One region of the Enterococcus sp. AAFC-DPL-6103 genome, then DNA from elsewhere that is predicted to be linked to it. Evidence: riboswitches for the same ligand, from Rfam matches in the RefSeq annotation. Region 1 holds a riboswitch; the other holds the start of a gene.

Region 1 (8,162 bases):
TGAGACAATATCAGTTTAAAGATGAGCGACTCACAGTGTTACTATTGTCAAATTCGGGAGATCAACTAGCCCGATTAAAAAATGGAAAAGTGATAGAAGAATATTCTGACAAGGTAGATAAAACAGTAGTAGCCAGTCGTTTAGCAGAATGGAAAAAAACAAACACGCCAACGAAAACCAGTGATTCAAGTCATCAAAAAACAAAGACAACTGACTCAACAAATACACTAGTATCAACAAATTCATCTGAAAGCGCAGCTACAAGTAATCATCTTTCTGGAACAAGTCAGTAATCAAAAATAGCGAAAAAAGTTGTGACAGCTGTCGCAACTTTTTTTTAGAAAAGAGGGATAAAATGATTTCGTATCTGAAAACTAAAGAGTTAACACAACAACAATTATTTGAGTTATATGAAGACGTTGGCTGGACAGCTTATACGAAAGATATTGAGCAATTGCAGCAAGCAGTTCAACAATCCTTATCTGTTATTACTGCGTGGAAAAAGAACGAACTAGTTGGTTTGATTCGAGTCATTGGCGATGGGTTAACGATTATTTATATCCAAGACCTTCTAGTCAAAAAAGAAGTTCAAAACCAAGGAATCGGTTTTGAATTGATGCAGCAAATATTATTAGAATATCAAACAGTTCGCCAAATAGTCTTGTTGACAGAAGAGGCGCCAGCTATACGTCATTTTTATGAAAAATGTGGGTTTACTTCGGCAGATAAAGGCGATACAGTCGCTTTTATCAATCTATCTTAAACTATAAAAATTTATTAAAAAAAATCATCTTTTAGCTTATTCTCATTTTTGAAGTTCAAAATGTACGAAAAAAGTGAATAGAGAGAAGTGATGGTCGTGACTCCAATCAAAAAGTGGTGTCAAAATCGTTTGTTTATTGTTATTTTAGCAGGTGTATTTTTTTGGTTAAAAACTCTTTTAGCCTACTATGTTGATTTTTCTTTAGGTGTTGAAGGAATTGTCCAAACATTTATTCTATGGATTAATCCAGTTGCAACAACGTTGTTATTATTTGGGCTATCTTTGTATGTGAAGAAAGCGAAAACAGCACTATTTTTGCTATTTTTTGTAGATGTATTGAATACAACTTTATTATATTGCAATATTATTTTTTATCGAGAATTTACTGACTTCATCACAGTTAAATCAGTTCTAGGTTTTTCAAAAGTATCACAAGGACTGTCAGGAAGTTCCTTTTCTTTAATGAAACCTCACGACATTTTGTATTGGTTGGACATTCTGATCTTTCTTGGCTTGCTAATTTGGATAATTGTCAAAAATGTCCCCGTTAAAAGCCAGCCAGTGAGGAAACCAATGGCAATTGCAATAAGCTGTCTTGCTGCGTTTATTTTTTCTGGAAACTTAGCATTGAGTGAAGCGAATCGTCCGCAATTATTACAGAGAACCTTCGATCGCTCTTACATTGTTAAGTATTTAGGTATTGACGCGTACACGATTTACGATGGAATCAAAACCGGAATGACAAGCAGTGTTCGTGCGCATGCAAGTAGTAACGGAATCACTGAGGTCTTAGATTACACGAAAGACCATTATGCGGAACCTGATACAAGTATGTTTGGAATAGCAAAAGGAAAAAATATTATTGTGCTCCATTTGGAAAGCTTTCAACAATTTTTGATCAACATGAAGGTTGATGGAGAAGAAGTGACACCCTTTCTTAATAGTATTTTTGATAATCAAGCAACCATTAGTTTTGATAATTTCTTCCATGAAGTGGGACAAGGAAAAACAAGTGATGCGGAAAATATGCTAGAAACTGGTACATTTGGTCTGCCTCAAGGATCATTGTTTACTGAACTAGGTTCTGATAATGTTTTTCAAGCAGCGCCAGCTATTCTAAAGCAAAGCCAAGGCTACACAAGCGCTGTGTTCCACGGAAATGTTGCTAGTTTTTGGAATCGAGATCATGTGTACAAAAATTTAGGTTATGACAATTTCTTTGACCGTTCTTACTTCGAAGATACAGATGAAACTTTGGGCTATGGTATTTTAGATAAAAATCTATTCAGCGAGTCGGTCGGCTATCTTGAACATTTGCAACAGCCATTTTATACAAAATTCTTATCTGTAACAAACCACACGCCGTATTATACTGATGATAAGAACTTTGATTTTCCAGGATTAAATACTGGTAACAGTACAGTAGATAATTACGTACGCACAGCTCATTATCTTGATCAATCATTGGAACAATTTTTCACTTATTTGAAAGCTTCGGGTATTTATCAAAATTCAATGTTTGTTATTTATGGTGATCATTTTGGAATTTCAAATTCTGATAACAAAGATCTAGCGGCAGCACTGGGCAAAGATGCGAATACTTGGAATGAATTTGATGATGCTCAAATGCAACGTGTTCCACTGATGATTCATATTCCAGGGTATACAAACGGAAAAGTTAGTCACACATATGGTGGAGAGATTGATGTTTTACCAACATTACTTCATTTAGTTGGTGTAGACGATAAAAATTACGTTCATTTTGGGACAGATTTATTGTCTGCTAAACATGATCAGGTCGTTGCGTTTAGAAATGGTAATTTTGTTACTCCAAATTACACTGTTTTGGGGAATAAAACATATGATAATAAATCAGGAGAGATTCTAGATACTGAGGCTCTGGGCATTCAAAAAGAAATCACGAAAGATCAAGAGAAAGTGAAAAAAGCGTTAAGTTTATCGGATAAATTGAATCAAGAAAACTTATTACGTTTTTATGTACCAAATGGATTTACGACGGTGGATCCACAAAAAATCGATTATCAAAAAGAAGCAGAAAAAAACGAAACAATTGAACAGCGAAAAGGAAAAGAATCAACTAGTGTCTATTCCAAAAATGGAAATAAAACGACTAAAAATCTATATCCTAAAATTACAGACTCTACTGTGAATTAAATGGCCAATTTGAACTTCTGAAAAACAAATTTTTGTTTTTCAGAAGTTTTTTTTATGTTTTAATATTTTTCTCCTTTTTTACGTATGTAAATAGTGAACCCAGTACTTTTTTTATTACACGTATCAGAAAAATTGATAAATTTGGTAGCCATTTTTTACCGACAGTACATTAATTTAAGGAGGAACACAGCAATGCATGACGGGAGATTGATTAGAAGCCTACGAATCAGTAAAAAATTAACTCAAGCCGAATTGGCAGAGGGGATTTGTTCGAAAACATCATTAGTAGGACTGGAAAAAGGAACGGTAAGGAAAATTGCATTTACGACTTTACAAGCAATCTTAGCTCGCTTAAATGTGTCTTTAGCAGAGTACGAAGTTTTGCGCCATCGATTAGAAGAGCCAAAGAAAAGTAGAAGAGCGAGACGTTTATTAAGCAAGGTGCAAGAAGAAAATTTTGATCCATATAAGGAAGTGGGAAACAATCGAAAACGATTCAAGCAAACGGGAGATTTGTATTACTTAGTGTTGAATATTCACATGTTTTTAAAAACTGATAGCCAATTGCAAAAAGAATTACAATTTGAATTTTTACGTTACGAATGTAAAAAAATTGAAGACTATTTTATGCGAATACAAGAATACAGTCAGTTTGAGATGACAATTCTAGCTGAGCTACCTTTTTTATTTAGTGAGTCCTTCATCGAAAATAACTACGTGAAAATCAAAAAAAAATTGCGGAATTTTTCTTTAACAAATAATCCTGATCAGTATATGGATTTATTTTTATTAAACTTAACTAATCATTATATTAAGAAAAAACGATTTAAAAAAGCGCGGAATGTCAATGATGATTTATCAAGGAGTCTTGCGGCAAAAGCAAAAAATTTAATTATTTATGAAACATTAATGATGAATTATCAAAAACAGATGATCCTTGTTGGATTGGGCGAGTTAATTGATGAGGACGAGTGCGACCAACTGTTTTCTGTTTTGGAATATAGTTTGGGCAAACAGCAGCGTAAGCAGTTGGAAGAACAGTTTCGCGTACTTTTACCCTGAGAAAAAGGCCGTGTAAGAAATGTCTCGTTCAATAAATAAAAATATAATTTCAGAAATTACTTCTCAGATTCTTGAATAATTTAGATGAGTTTGGAAGGGCTTTTTTTGAAGCACAGTGGATAAAGGTTGTGGCGCAAAGCGCCTAGCTTAAAGTAATAAGGATGTTTTTCTAAAAATAGTTTTTCATGTTTTTATGAAAAGAGGATTTATTGCTAAAGAAGTTGCTTTGGGAATACCGTAGATAAGGTTGAGGCTCTAAGAGCTATCTTTTGAAGTAAGGTAAATGATCAGTAGAAAGAATATTTGGATAACCAGAAAAGGATGGTAATGATTCAAAAAAGATACTTAATAGATTATTTTGACAGATTTTCTTTGAAAAAAGTGGGTTGTTGAATTGCGATGTTCGGGAACTAGTTGGGACAAAAAAGCTAGGAGTGGAATATCCTAGCTTTTGGTAGTGTGTTTTAAGATGGAGAACTGCTACTTTCTAGCAAATCCTTCTGTTCGTATTGATAAGGTGTTGATGGGAAAAATCGAGCAATCTCATTTTTTGAAGCATCACGAGAGTCTGAAGCATGAATGATGTTTGCTGTTCCAGGAAGTGCAAAATCTCCACGAATCGTGCCGGGCATTGCATCTACAGCCTTCGTAGCGCCAACCATTTTTCGGACAATATCAATAACGTCATCACCCTCTAGTACAAGATAAACGACAGGACCAGAGATCATGTAGTCAATCAATTCTTGGAAAAAACTACGACCAGCTAAGTGTTGATAGTGTTCTTTTGCAAGCTCAGGAGTCATTGTTGCTAGTTTCATGTCAACGATTGTTAACCCTTTTTCTTCGAATCGTTGAATAATACGACCAATTAGATGTCGGCGGACACCATCTGGCTTGATAATCACAAGCGTGTGTTCCATAAGATCACTCCTTTTATCCATTACTATAGTTTCATTATAGTAATGAAAAGCTTTTATGACAAATGAAATTCAAAAAAACATAGTTTTTTGTTAAATGATCCAGGAAAATAAATGTGCTTCATTTGTGAAAAAGCAAAAAATTTGAAAATAAATTTGACATTTCTGTCAATCGTTGTTACAGTAACCACTGGAAAACTAAATAAGATTTGTTAGGTGAGGCTCCTATACAAACACAGGCTACTGCCCAAAAATGTCGAGAGACGCCAATGGGTAGAACAGGAATTGTCGATCTAAGGCTTTTCATAAGGTAGCTAAAGGCAAAGGTATTTGCTTTTTACGTTGTATAGTGTCAAAACTCAACGATGAGATCGAAATAGCTTCTTTTTGCTGTGCTTATTTCAACCTTTCGCTGAGTTTTTGGCGAAAGGTTTTTTGTTGTCAACCTAACAGCTTAAATGTTAGTAATCCAAAAATTAAGGGAGCTGATTTTTGTTGGGACATTGATGTGGCAAGTACGAGCAGATTTTTGTAAAGAAAAAGAACAGATTTATGAAAGCGTAAGGGAGATGAGAACAAATGGATGACAGTTTACCGAAACCAAAGGGACAAGAGAAAAGTAACAGTTTGCTGAAACTATTATCTATCTGTTTTCAGCTCACTTATGTAAAAATGCTTCTCTCTTGACCCGAAAAATAGGAAAAACAGTACAGTAAATGTCTGTTTTTCTGATACAAGGGAGAGATTGACAATGGAAAAAAAGAAAGATACGCAAAAATTATATGCAAGTTTTGCACAAAAAAGCGAACGTGCATTATTCGACTTATTCCATAGCAGCGAAAAAGGAATGGGTACAGAACAAATTGAACAATCAAAAGAACTCTACGGAGATAATACGATTTCATATGGAAAGAAAACACCTTTTTTAATTGAAGTATTGAAAGCTTATATTACACCATTTACTTTAGTACTAATTGCTTTAGGGATTATTTCGTTTATTACAGAATATTTATTACCAGCTCCAGGTGAGAAGGATTTATTCGGCGTAATTATTATTTTTAGTATGGTAATTGTGAGTGGGACAATGACCTTGATTCAGTCAGTTCGTTCAAATCAAGCAGCTGAGAAATTAAAATCATTAGTAAAAGTGACAGCCGCTGTCAAGCGACAAGGTAAATACCAAGAGATTCCAATGGAAGAAATCGTTTGTGGTGACTTGGTACGATTATCTGCGGGTGATATGATTCCTGCAGACATGCGATTACTCTCTGCAAAAGATTTATTTATTTCTCAAGCAGCTTTGACAGGCGAAAGTTATCCTGTCGAAAAAAATGCGTTAGTTGCAACGGACGGGAGTAAAAATGAAACAAGTTATGAAAATCTAGCGTTTATGGGAAGTAATGTAATTAGTGGAAGTGCCACAGGAATTATCGTAGCCGTGGGAAACCAAACGTTGTTTGGTCATGTAGCACAAACGTTATTTGAAAAACCAATCAAATCAAATTTTGAATTGGGTATCCACAAAACATCAATGCTATTGATTAAGTTTATGGCATTGATGGCCCCAACTGTGATTGTCATCAATGGATTGACTAAAGGAGATTGGCTAGAAGCGTTCTTATTTGGACTATCTGTTGCAGTTGGTTTAACACCAGAGATGTTGCCAATGATCGTGACAACCAATTTGGTTAAGGGCGCTAGCGTGATGGCAAAAAAAGGAACAGTTATCAAAAATTTGAGTGCAATTCAAAACTTTGGCGCGATCGATATTTTATGTACAGATAAAACAGGAACATTAACTCAAGATAAAATTATCTTAGAATATCACATGAATTGTGAAGGTGCTGAAGACGACCGAGTGTTGCGTCATGCATATTTAAATAGTTATTATCAAACGGGTTTGAAAAATTTGCTTGATGTCGCAATTATTGATGAAGCTGAAGAAACACTTGATACAACCAATACTCGTTACAGAAAAATAGATGAAATCCCATTCGATTTTGAACGTCGTCGAATGAGTGTTGTTGTAGAAGATATAACAGGCAAGACACAGATGATTACCAAAGGCGCGATTGAAGAAATGTTGAGTATTTCTAAATTTATCGATTTAGAAGGAGACGTTACACCTTTAACGAAGGAAAGAAAACAGGAAGTTTTGGAAAAGGTAACAGCTCTTAATGAAGATGGATTACGCGTAATTGGTGTGGCACAAAAAACAAATCCAAGTGTAGTTGGAGAATTCTCGGTTAAAGATGAATCAGATATGGTGTTGATTGGTTACTTAGCATTCCTTGACCCACCAAAAGAAACAACGAAACAAGCACTACAAGCATTGAAGGATCACGGAGTAGCTGTTAAAGTGTTAACTGGAGATAACGAACTAGTAACACGCTCTGTTTGTCGCCAAGTTGGTTTAGAAATCGATGAGCTAATTACCGGTGAAAAAATTGCTTCTATGGATGATCACCAACTTTCACAAGTCGTTGATGAAAATGATGTTTTTGTAAAACTAAACCCACAACAAAAAGCACGCTTAACTACAGCGCTTAGAAATAATGGACACACAGTTGGGTTCTTGGGAGATGGCATCAATGACGCCCCTGCGATGAAAGTAGCAGATATTGGTATTTCAGTTGATACAGCTGTTGATATTGCAAAAGAATCAGCAGATGTCATCTTATTAGAAAAAGACTTGATGATTTTAGAACGTGGACTTTTAGCTGGTCGCGAAACATTTGGTAATATTATGAAGTATATCAAAGCGACGGCTAGCTCAAATTTTGGAAATATGTTTTCTGTTTTGATTGCTAGCACCTTTTTGCCATTCTTACCAATGTTACCTTTACAAATTTTATTCTTGAATTTAATCTATGATGTTTCTTGTATTTCATTACCATGGGATAAAATGGATCCTGAGTATTTAGTAAAACCTAAAAAATGGGAAGCTTCAAGTATTGGCAAGTTCATGGTGTATTTTGGTCCAACAAGTTCTGTCTTTGATATCACAACGTATTTATTGATGTATTTTGTTATTTGTCCAGCAGTTGTTGGAGGAGATTTCCATACATTGAATGGCGCACAACAAGTAGTATTCATCGCCTTGTTCCATGCAGGTTGGTTTGTGGAGTCACTTTGGTCACAAACTTTAGTATTACATGCGTTACGTACACCAAAATTACCGTTTATCCAAAGCAACGCAACTTTTGCTATGACAGCAATCACTACGTTAGGAATTGTCGTGGGTT
Region 2 (8,162 bases), 750 kb from region 1:
TATATATGTTGATAAAAAAGAACGTGGTGTGACGACCGTAGGGGATGGGACAATAGATGGATATGTTTACTTGCCTGAAACTGCCTTTGCCAGTGAAACCTATTCTATTTTGTATTTGCGTTTTTCTGATTTACAAGAGAAAGATATTATGTCTGATGTGTATAAAGATCAAATGATCGTTCACGAGGAAAAATTACAAAAACTTTTTGATGAGCGTAAAGAGCAACGAAAAACGGAGTTGCAAGCGATAGCTAATCAAGAAATCATCAAAGGAGAACAAGAATTACAAGAAAACCAACAAAAGCTGACTGATGGGCAGAATGAACTGAATACAGCGAAAGAACAATTGAATAGTCAACAACAACAGTTGGAACAACAAAAAGCGCAACTTGAAACGATTTACGGTCCAACTATCGCGAAAGAACAATTGGCGTCAGCACAAGGTGAGTTAGAAAAAGCTACCACTGGGCTTGCTGAAAAACAGACAGAGCTCATGGAAAACCAACAAACGTTATCAAAAGCGCAAGAGAAGATTGACCAATCAAAAAAAGATGTGGAGTCTATCAAAACGCCAAATTACCTTCTGACTCAACGAAGTTCAAATCCTGGTTTTACAGAGTTTACTAGTTTATCAGACCGGATCGATGCAATTGGGAATGTCTTTCCAGTTTTTTTCTTTTTGATTGGCATCTTGATTACATTTACTACCATTACACGTATGGTTGAAGAAGATCGAAAAGAGATTGGTACGTTGAAAGCATTGGGTTATCGAAACAGTGAAATCGCTCAAAAATATCTATTGTATGCTCTATTGACAGGAACTGTTGGAACTGTTTTGGGCGTTATCATCGGAACCAAAGGACTGCCACCTGTAGTTTTTACCATGCTGAAAAAAAATTATGTTTTTGAAAATTATCCGACGGATTTTTGGTTTTGGCCGATTTTAGTGGCAATACTTGCGGCACTTTTTGCAACTGTTGTATCTACTATTTATATCTTGGTTAAAGATTTACGGGAAAAACCCATGGCGCTTTTGATGCCTAAAGCACCAAAACCTGGAAAAAGAATTTTGTTAGAATACATTACACCTTTATGGAGCCGATTGAGTTTTAATCAAAAAGTGACGTACAGAAATCTTTTTCGCTATAAAGCTCGAGCAATTTTGACGATTCTTGGGATAGCAGGCTGTATGGGCTTAATGGTAGCTGGGTTCGGGTTACAAGATTCCATTGGTGGGGTGGTGGATGTTCAGTTCAAGCAATTGAATCACTTTCAAGGAATTGTTACGATGAAAGATGAGGGAGATGTCCAAAAAGCGAATGAAGTGCTGAGGGCTCATGACCAAGTCAAAGGTAGTATGAATGTTTTTGCTGATCAAGTGAAATTCAAAAAAGATGGGGTCAGTGATTTAAGTGCATCGTTGTATGCTTTTAAGGATACAGATCGTGCTAAAGATTATTTCACTTTGAAAAAAACAGACAAAAAAACAACCGTAGAGATCCCCAATGGTGGAGCAGTTGTCACGGAAGGTGTAGCGAAAGCTTACAACGCGAAGGTCGGAAGTAATCTGACGATTCAAGATAATGAGGGTAAAAAAGTAAAAATAAAGATTAGTGGAATCGTTGAAAATTACTTAGGTAATACAATTTATATGGATCAAAACTACTATCAACAAGTCATGGATAAAGATTTCACTGAAAATACGATCATCTTCAAAAGTCATGAAATGTCTTCTCAAGATGAAACGAAATTAGCGAATCAATTACAAGCTACCAATCAAGTGACAACAACGACTTTTATGAGTACTCAAGCAAGTAAACAAGCTTTTGCTAGTGATAATTTACGTCCAGTCGTTTTGATTTTTATTGTTTTATCAGGCACGTTAGCCTTTGTCGTTTTGTTTAATCTGACGAATATCAATGTATCAGAGCGGGAACGAGAATTAGCGACAATCAAAGTTTTAGGATTCTTTGACGGAGAGGTCACGATGTATATCATTCGGGAAAACGTCATCTTTACTTTGGTAGGGATCTTATTGGGCTGTGGTATTGGTAAGGTCTTGACATGGTTCATTATTACGATGGCTAGTGCCGACAATATGGCTTTTCCACTTTTGATTCCGAAAATGGGCTATTTAGTTTCAGGCGCTTTGACGATTATCTTTTCTGCTATCGTGATGTTCATCACGCACAAAAAGTTAAAAGAAATTGATATGATTAGTGCTTTGAAATCGAATGAGTAAAACAAAAAAGTTTTGTCTGTCACTGTTAAGTGCCTGACAAAACTTTTTTACGTTAGAGTTGAATGTACTGACCTAGTTCTTAAAAAGAGTACAAGATTAGCTAGTCTGATGGCGAGGTAAGAATAGACCTGTGTCTTTTTACATAAACAGATTTTTCAACAAACTGCTCTATCATTATTTACTCTCACTTCTGAATTTGGCTTATTTTTGGCCAAATATAAATTTTTTCTAAATGATTTCATAAGCAACTCTAAAGAAGATTTGGTTTTTTACGATTTATTTTGATATTCTTCGAGAAAAAAAGTAATATTTTTATGAAATTAAATATAAGTAAACTTGTTAGGTGAGGCTCCTAAACAAACACAGGCTATTGCGCAGAAACGTCGAAAGACGCCAATGTGTAAAATAGGAATTGTCGGATTAAGGCTTTTCATAAAATAGCTAAGAGTAATTCTTTACGTTGTTTAGTGCTAAAACTCAGACGATGAGATTAATTGTGTGGGACACCAGATTTGTTAGTTTTTTTGCTAACGTTTGGTGTCCTTTTTTTAAGGCTATTTACTGTTTCTCTCCCGTCTTAAACAGGTGCTTAAAAAGGGGAGAGAACATTGTGAGAAAAAGAAAATCGATCGACTGGCTATTATTATTACCATATTTAGGCGTAAGCGTAGTCGGTCTCTTACTTGTGTTCAGCGCAAGTTCGTACAGACTGACAGTTGAGGGTCAGAATGCATTATCGCTGTTTTATAAGCAAGCCATTTTTATAGGAATGAGTTGGTTTGTGATTGCTGGCATTTATCGGCTAAAAAAGAAAATTTTATTAAAAGGATTCCTTGCCAAAAGTCTGCTGGGTTTGGGAATCGTTAGTTTGATTTTGGTTTATGTCATTGGTGTAAATATCAACGGTGCACAACGATGGGTTTCGTTAGTTGGTATTCAATTTCAGCCTTCTGAAATAACAAACGTTGCATTGATTCTTTATCTAGCGTATTTTTTTCGGGTGGAACGAAGGAAGGAGGAAATGTGGGTACCTTATGCTCTCGTTTTATTTAGTGGGTTGCTGATTTTATTTCAACCGAAAGTGACAGGTGCAATCATTCTTTGGGGAATCGCACTAGTCATCATTACGACAGCACAGTTGCCTTATCAGTTTTCAATTGCCATTTTTTTCGCAACAATTGCAGGAGTTGCTGTGGTAGGAGGAACAATCCTTTTTCTAGGTAATCATGATCTTTTGCCAAATTTATTCATGCATACCTATGACCGTATTCAGTTAGTGAGAGATCCTTTTTTAGATCCTTATGGAAAAGGATTTCAGATGAGTCATTCCTATTATGCGTTATATAATGGTGGTTTTTTTGGCCGCGGGTTAGGAAATAGTATTACAAAAAAAGGATATTTACCAGTAGCAGAAACAGATTTTATTTATTCGATTTTAGTAGAAGAATTGGGAATGATCGTCGGACTAATCGTGTTAGCACTTCTTTTTTTAATCATTCTTCGATTATTTATGTTAGCTGCAAAAGAAACTAGTCAACAAATTAGCCTGATTTATTTTGGTGTCGGGACTTTGTTGCTCTTACAAACAAGTATTAATATTGCAAGTATCTTAGGAATGATTCCAATGACGGGAATTCCATTACCATTCATCAGTTATGGAGGAACAAGTTATTTGTTCTTATCGATTGCTTTAGGAATCTGTCTAAAATTCTCTTCGGAGGTAAGTGTAAATGGTCAAACGTTTGAGCAATGAGTTAAATTATTCTCTGTTTTTGCCAATTTTCCTTTTTTATTTGATGAGTATCGGAGTGCAAGCAATAGCTGCTGATTTGGATGGGGTCGATGTTAGGCGTATTGTCTTCAAACAAACGATTTTTTGTCTAGTTTCATTTATCTTGCTAGTTGCGACTAGTAGAATTCCTGCAGCAACTTTACTAAGATATGCACCAATTTTGTATGTGCTGTCACTGGGATTGATGGCTCTCTTATATTGGTTTTATGATCCATCAATGTATGTTTTAACAAACACAAAACGGTGGTTGCGAATCGGCTCATTTTCTTTCCAGCCTTCTGAGTTGATGAAACTAAGTTTTATTCTTTTTATGGTACGTCTGACAGTTCGTTTTGAAATGGAATGGCCTCAAAAAAAATTAGCAAGAGATTTGAAAAGTGACTTAGGTTATTTAGGAAAAATTGGCATGTACAGTTTACCTACCTTTTTGTTGATGTTTCTGCAGCGAGACTTTGGGACAAGTTTAGTTTTTATTGCGATTCTAGGTGCGCTGTTTATTATTGCTGGGGTACATTGGAAAATCTTGACGATCATCACAAGCATCGGTGCAATGTTAGGTGGTACATTGTTAGTTCTGGTGTTCAGCGAATGGGGAAACAAGTTGCTCTACTCTTTACATTTTAAGACCTATCAATTAGATCGTGTTCGCGCGTGGATCGATCCATTTCAATATCGTGACACGATTGCGTATCAGCAAGTTCAAAGTCTTTATGCAATTGGTAGCGGGGGATTATTTGGACGTGGGATTAGCGGGATCTCTGTGTATGTGCCAGTTCGAGAATCAGATATGATCTTTACCGTAGTTGGTGAGGGCTTTGGCTTTATGGGCGCGGCATTTGTTATTTTTCTATATTTTTATTTGTTTTATCAAATACTTTCTGCAGCGCTGAAGACAAATAACAAAGCGAATCTTTATCTTGCAGTAGCGCTTGTTTTTGGGCTGATGTTTCAAATTTTTGAAAATATTGGTGCAGCAATTGGCATATTGCCACTAACCGGTATTCCATTACCCTTTTTAAGTCAAGGAGGTACTTCACTGATTGTGTTAGGAATTGGGTTAGGTGTCACGATGGGATTCAAGAAAAAATAGCTTGTTATGAACAAAATAAAAGAATGAAAAGTGAGGATACTTTATGCGAAAGAAATTGTTTTTGAACAGCGCTGCTGCGTTGTTCTTACTACTCGTAGTTACAAGTGGTGTTATGACGGATGCGCCATGGCTTCATCATGCGGATCAAATTTTCATCCAACATCGGTTACCCGATAATGCCTATATAACTGTTTTGATAGGTTTGGTAGCGAAGGTAGCGACGATTGGTACAATGTTACTTATTTTTGGCGTAATAGCAATTTTTTTACTAAGAAAGAATCGAAAATCTTTAGCAATTTGGTGTTTGGGGAATCTCCTATTTGTTAGTGGTATTGGCTATGTCTTAAAGCATTTGATACAACGAACACGCCCAGATCAATTGCAATATCTTGCACGTTCGTCCTACAGTTTTCCAAGTGGGCACTCCGTATTGATCATGACATTTGTTTGTTCCATGGTTGTGATTTATGCTTTCAGCAATCAAAAGATTTCTTTACCAATCAAACTGGTTTTCTGTTTCTTATTAGCTGTGATTGCTGGTGGTCGCATTTACTTAGGTGTCCATTATTTCAGTGATGTTTTTACTGGATTGTTGCTTGGGTATGGGACGACTTTTGGAACAGCTGGTCTTTTTTATCCACACTTACGACAAGAAACATTCACTATTCTGCAAACTAGAAAAAGTCGTTTTTCAACAGGACAAAAAGTTTTACTAAGTTTAGTTACTGTGCTTGTTATCATTGTTTCTGGTTTGAGTGTTTTTGCTTTGCGCTTTTACCACAGTAGTCAAAAAATGGCAGATTCAATGTATTCACCCGTTGAACGAAAAGGAAATACGAAAGCGCCGGAAGCTTCAGAACCAATGAGCATTTTACTATTGGGCATTGCAAATGATTCAAAAAGAAAAACGGACTACAGAGCAAACACGATTATGGTGGCAACTTTGAATAATCAGACGAAGAAAACAACTTTAGTAAGTATTCCACGAGATTCGTTTGTAGAAATCGTTGGGGCAGATTACGAAGATAAAATCAATCACGCACATTCGATTGGTGGGCCAGAAATGATTATGAATACTGTTGAAACATTTTTAGATATCCCAATTCATCATTATGTGTCGGTCAATATGGACGGGTTGCAGACACTGGTAGACGCAGTAGGTGGAGTCACTGTAGATAATGATTTTGCTTTTTCAGCTGAAGGAATTGATTTTCCAAAAGGGAAGCAACATTTGGATGGTTGGGAAGCATTACAATATTCGCGAATGCGTTATGAAGATCCTAAAGGTGATTATGGTCGTCAAGGTAGACAACGAGAAGTAATGGAATTGCTAATAGATAAAATGCTATCAACGAAAAGTGTTTTTAGTTATCAGAAAATTATGGATGGCATTGGAGAGAATGGGAAGACGGATCTGACCTTCGACCAAATGCAAAAAATCTTAACAGGTTATTATTCTTGTTTAACAACTATTGACAGTGAACAAGTCCAAGGTGAAGGTTTTACGGGAGATGGAATTACTGGACAAGATGGAATATCTTACCAAACAATACCGGTAGAAGAAGTTCAAAGAGTGAAAGATTTATTGCATAAACAACTACACTTGTGACGAAGGAGCCTAGTCAGGAGACAAATTAAAAACGAATACGCGGTGTATTAGGAACAAATAATTAATTGAAGAGATAAAATTTATTCACGTATAAAACACATAAAGACCTATCTATAAATTGGGTAGGTCCTTTATGCGTTTTATACGAAACCTAGATTTTGTGCTCAATGATTAAAAATATAGTACCAAATAAGTTTCAATCAATAAATCTGCTTGAAGTATCAGAGCAGAACGAGAAGTAATATCATAATTTTCATACTTTGTTATGCCAACGCCGGCGACATAGAGTGTGGAAGCCCCATGAATTTTTGCGCAATGTCTGTTAATTTATCTAAATCAGTGCCAGTTATCACCGCATCCAAATAAGATCGGTAACGTTCAGCCTGGTGGAGAGATGATGGTCTAACTGATTTGATTGGTGATTCTTGTGGTATCATAAAGAAAAACAAACATTCATAAGGAGAAATAATGGTTACTATTAAACAGATTGCTAAAGAATCCGGAGTCTCGAAGAGTACGGTTTCTCGTTATTTGAATAAAGGATATGTGAGTGAAGCAACGGCAGAAAAAATCGAAAAAATTATCAACAAATATAATTATTCGCCTAATGAGTTTGCTCGTAATCTAAAGAGCCAAAAAAGCAATTTCATCGGAGTGATTTCTCCCCGACTAACTTCGCCATCCATCATGGCAATTTTGAATGGAATTGATGAAGTTGCAAGAAAAAATGGGTTTCAAATGTTGATTTCTAATACCGAATTGGAAATCAAACGTGAGATTGAGAATATCTACAGTTTAGTGCAAAACAAAGTAGCTGGTATTATTTTATTGGCAACGGAAATTACGGAAGAACATATCAAAGTAGCGAATTCAATCGATGTGCCAATCTTGTTTGTCGGGCAATCGAATGAAGCAGTCTATTCCGTAGATCATGATAATTATCAAGCAGGTGTGAATCTTGCGCAAACTTTGCTGGAATATGGGCATAAAGAAGTAGTATATATTGGTGTGCCAGAAAATGATTTATCAGTTGGAATCAATCGAAAACAAGGGGTTGTGACCACTTTTCTTGATAAGGGAATCACACCACAGATTGTTTCTTCAACTTTTTATCCAGAAGATAATTATCAGTTAGGATTAGAATTACTACCTCAAAGTAATGCTAGTTTGGTTATCTGCGCGACAGATAGTATGGCGATGGGGGTAATTAAAGCTGCAAACCAATTGAATATTGCTATTGGTACCGAACTTTCGATTGCTGGATTTGGTGGTTATTCTTTTGGCGAGTATCTCTATCCACCGTTAACGACAGTTGACTTTCACCATCAATTTGTCGGTGAGAAGGCAGCGTACTTGATGACTGAGCTTTTAAAAGGAAATGAGGTTGATCGACGAACAATCATTGATACGACAATGATTATCAGAAATA

What was found. Region 1 has a riboswitch for magnesium ahead of mgtA (magnesium-translocating P-type ATPase). Riboswitches for the same ligand answer to the same signal wherever they lie in the genome.
Region 2: another riboswitch for magnesium. It lies ahead of AC4BC3_RS05840 (FtsW/RodA/SpoVE family cell cycle protein); the one in region 1 lies ahead of mgtA (magnesium-translocating P-type ATPase).

Annotation. Positions count from the first base shown of each region.
Region 1 is NZ_CM177102.1:450,382-458,543, forward strand. Features, by position in the region: gene AC4BC3_RS02205 (hypothetical protein) at 1-293, shown strand, start outside; gene AC4BC3_RS02210 (GNAT family N-acetyltransferase) at 356-763, shown strand; gene AC4BC3_RS02215 (sulfatase-like hydrolase/transferase) at 860-2,938, shown strand; gene AC4BC3_RS02220 (helix-turn-helix domain-containing protein) at 3,131-4,000, shown strand; gene ndk (nucleoside-diphosphate kinase) at 4,465-4,920, opposite strand; M-box (ykoK) riboswitch at 5,119-5,295, shown strand; gene mgtA (magnesium-translocating P-type ATPase) at 5,669-8,162, shown strand, end outside.
Region 2 is NZ_CM177102.1:1,196,295-1,204,456, forward strand. Features, by position in the region: gene AC4BC3_RS05835 (ABC transporter permease) at 1-2,242, shown strand, start outside; M-box (ykoK) riboswitch at 2,571-2,738, shown strand; gene AC4BC3_RS05840 (FtsW/RodA/SpoVE family cell cycle protein) at 2,853-3,995, shown strand; gene AC4BC3_RS05845 (FtsW/RodA/SpoVE family cell cycle protein) at 3,973-5,124, shown strand; gene AC4BC3_RS05850 (phosphatase PAP2/LCP family protein) at 5,168-6,733, shown strand; gene AC4BC3_RS05855 (LacI family DNA-binding transcriptional regulator) at 7,202-8,162, shown strand, end outside.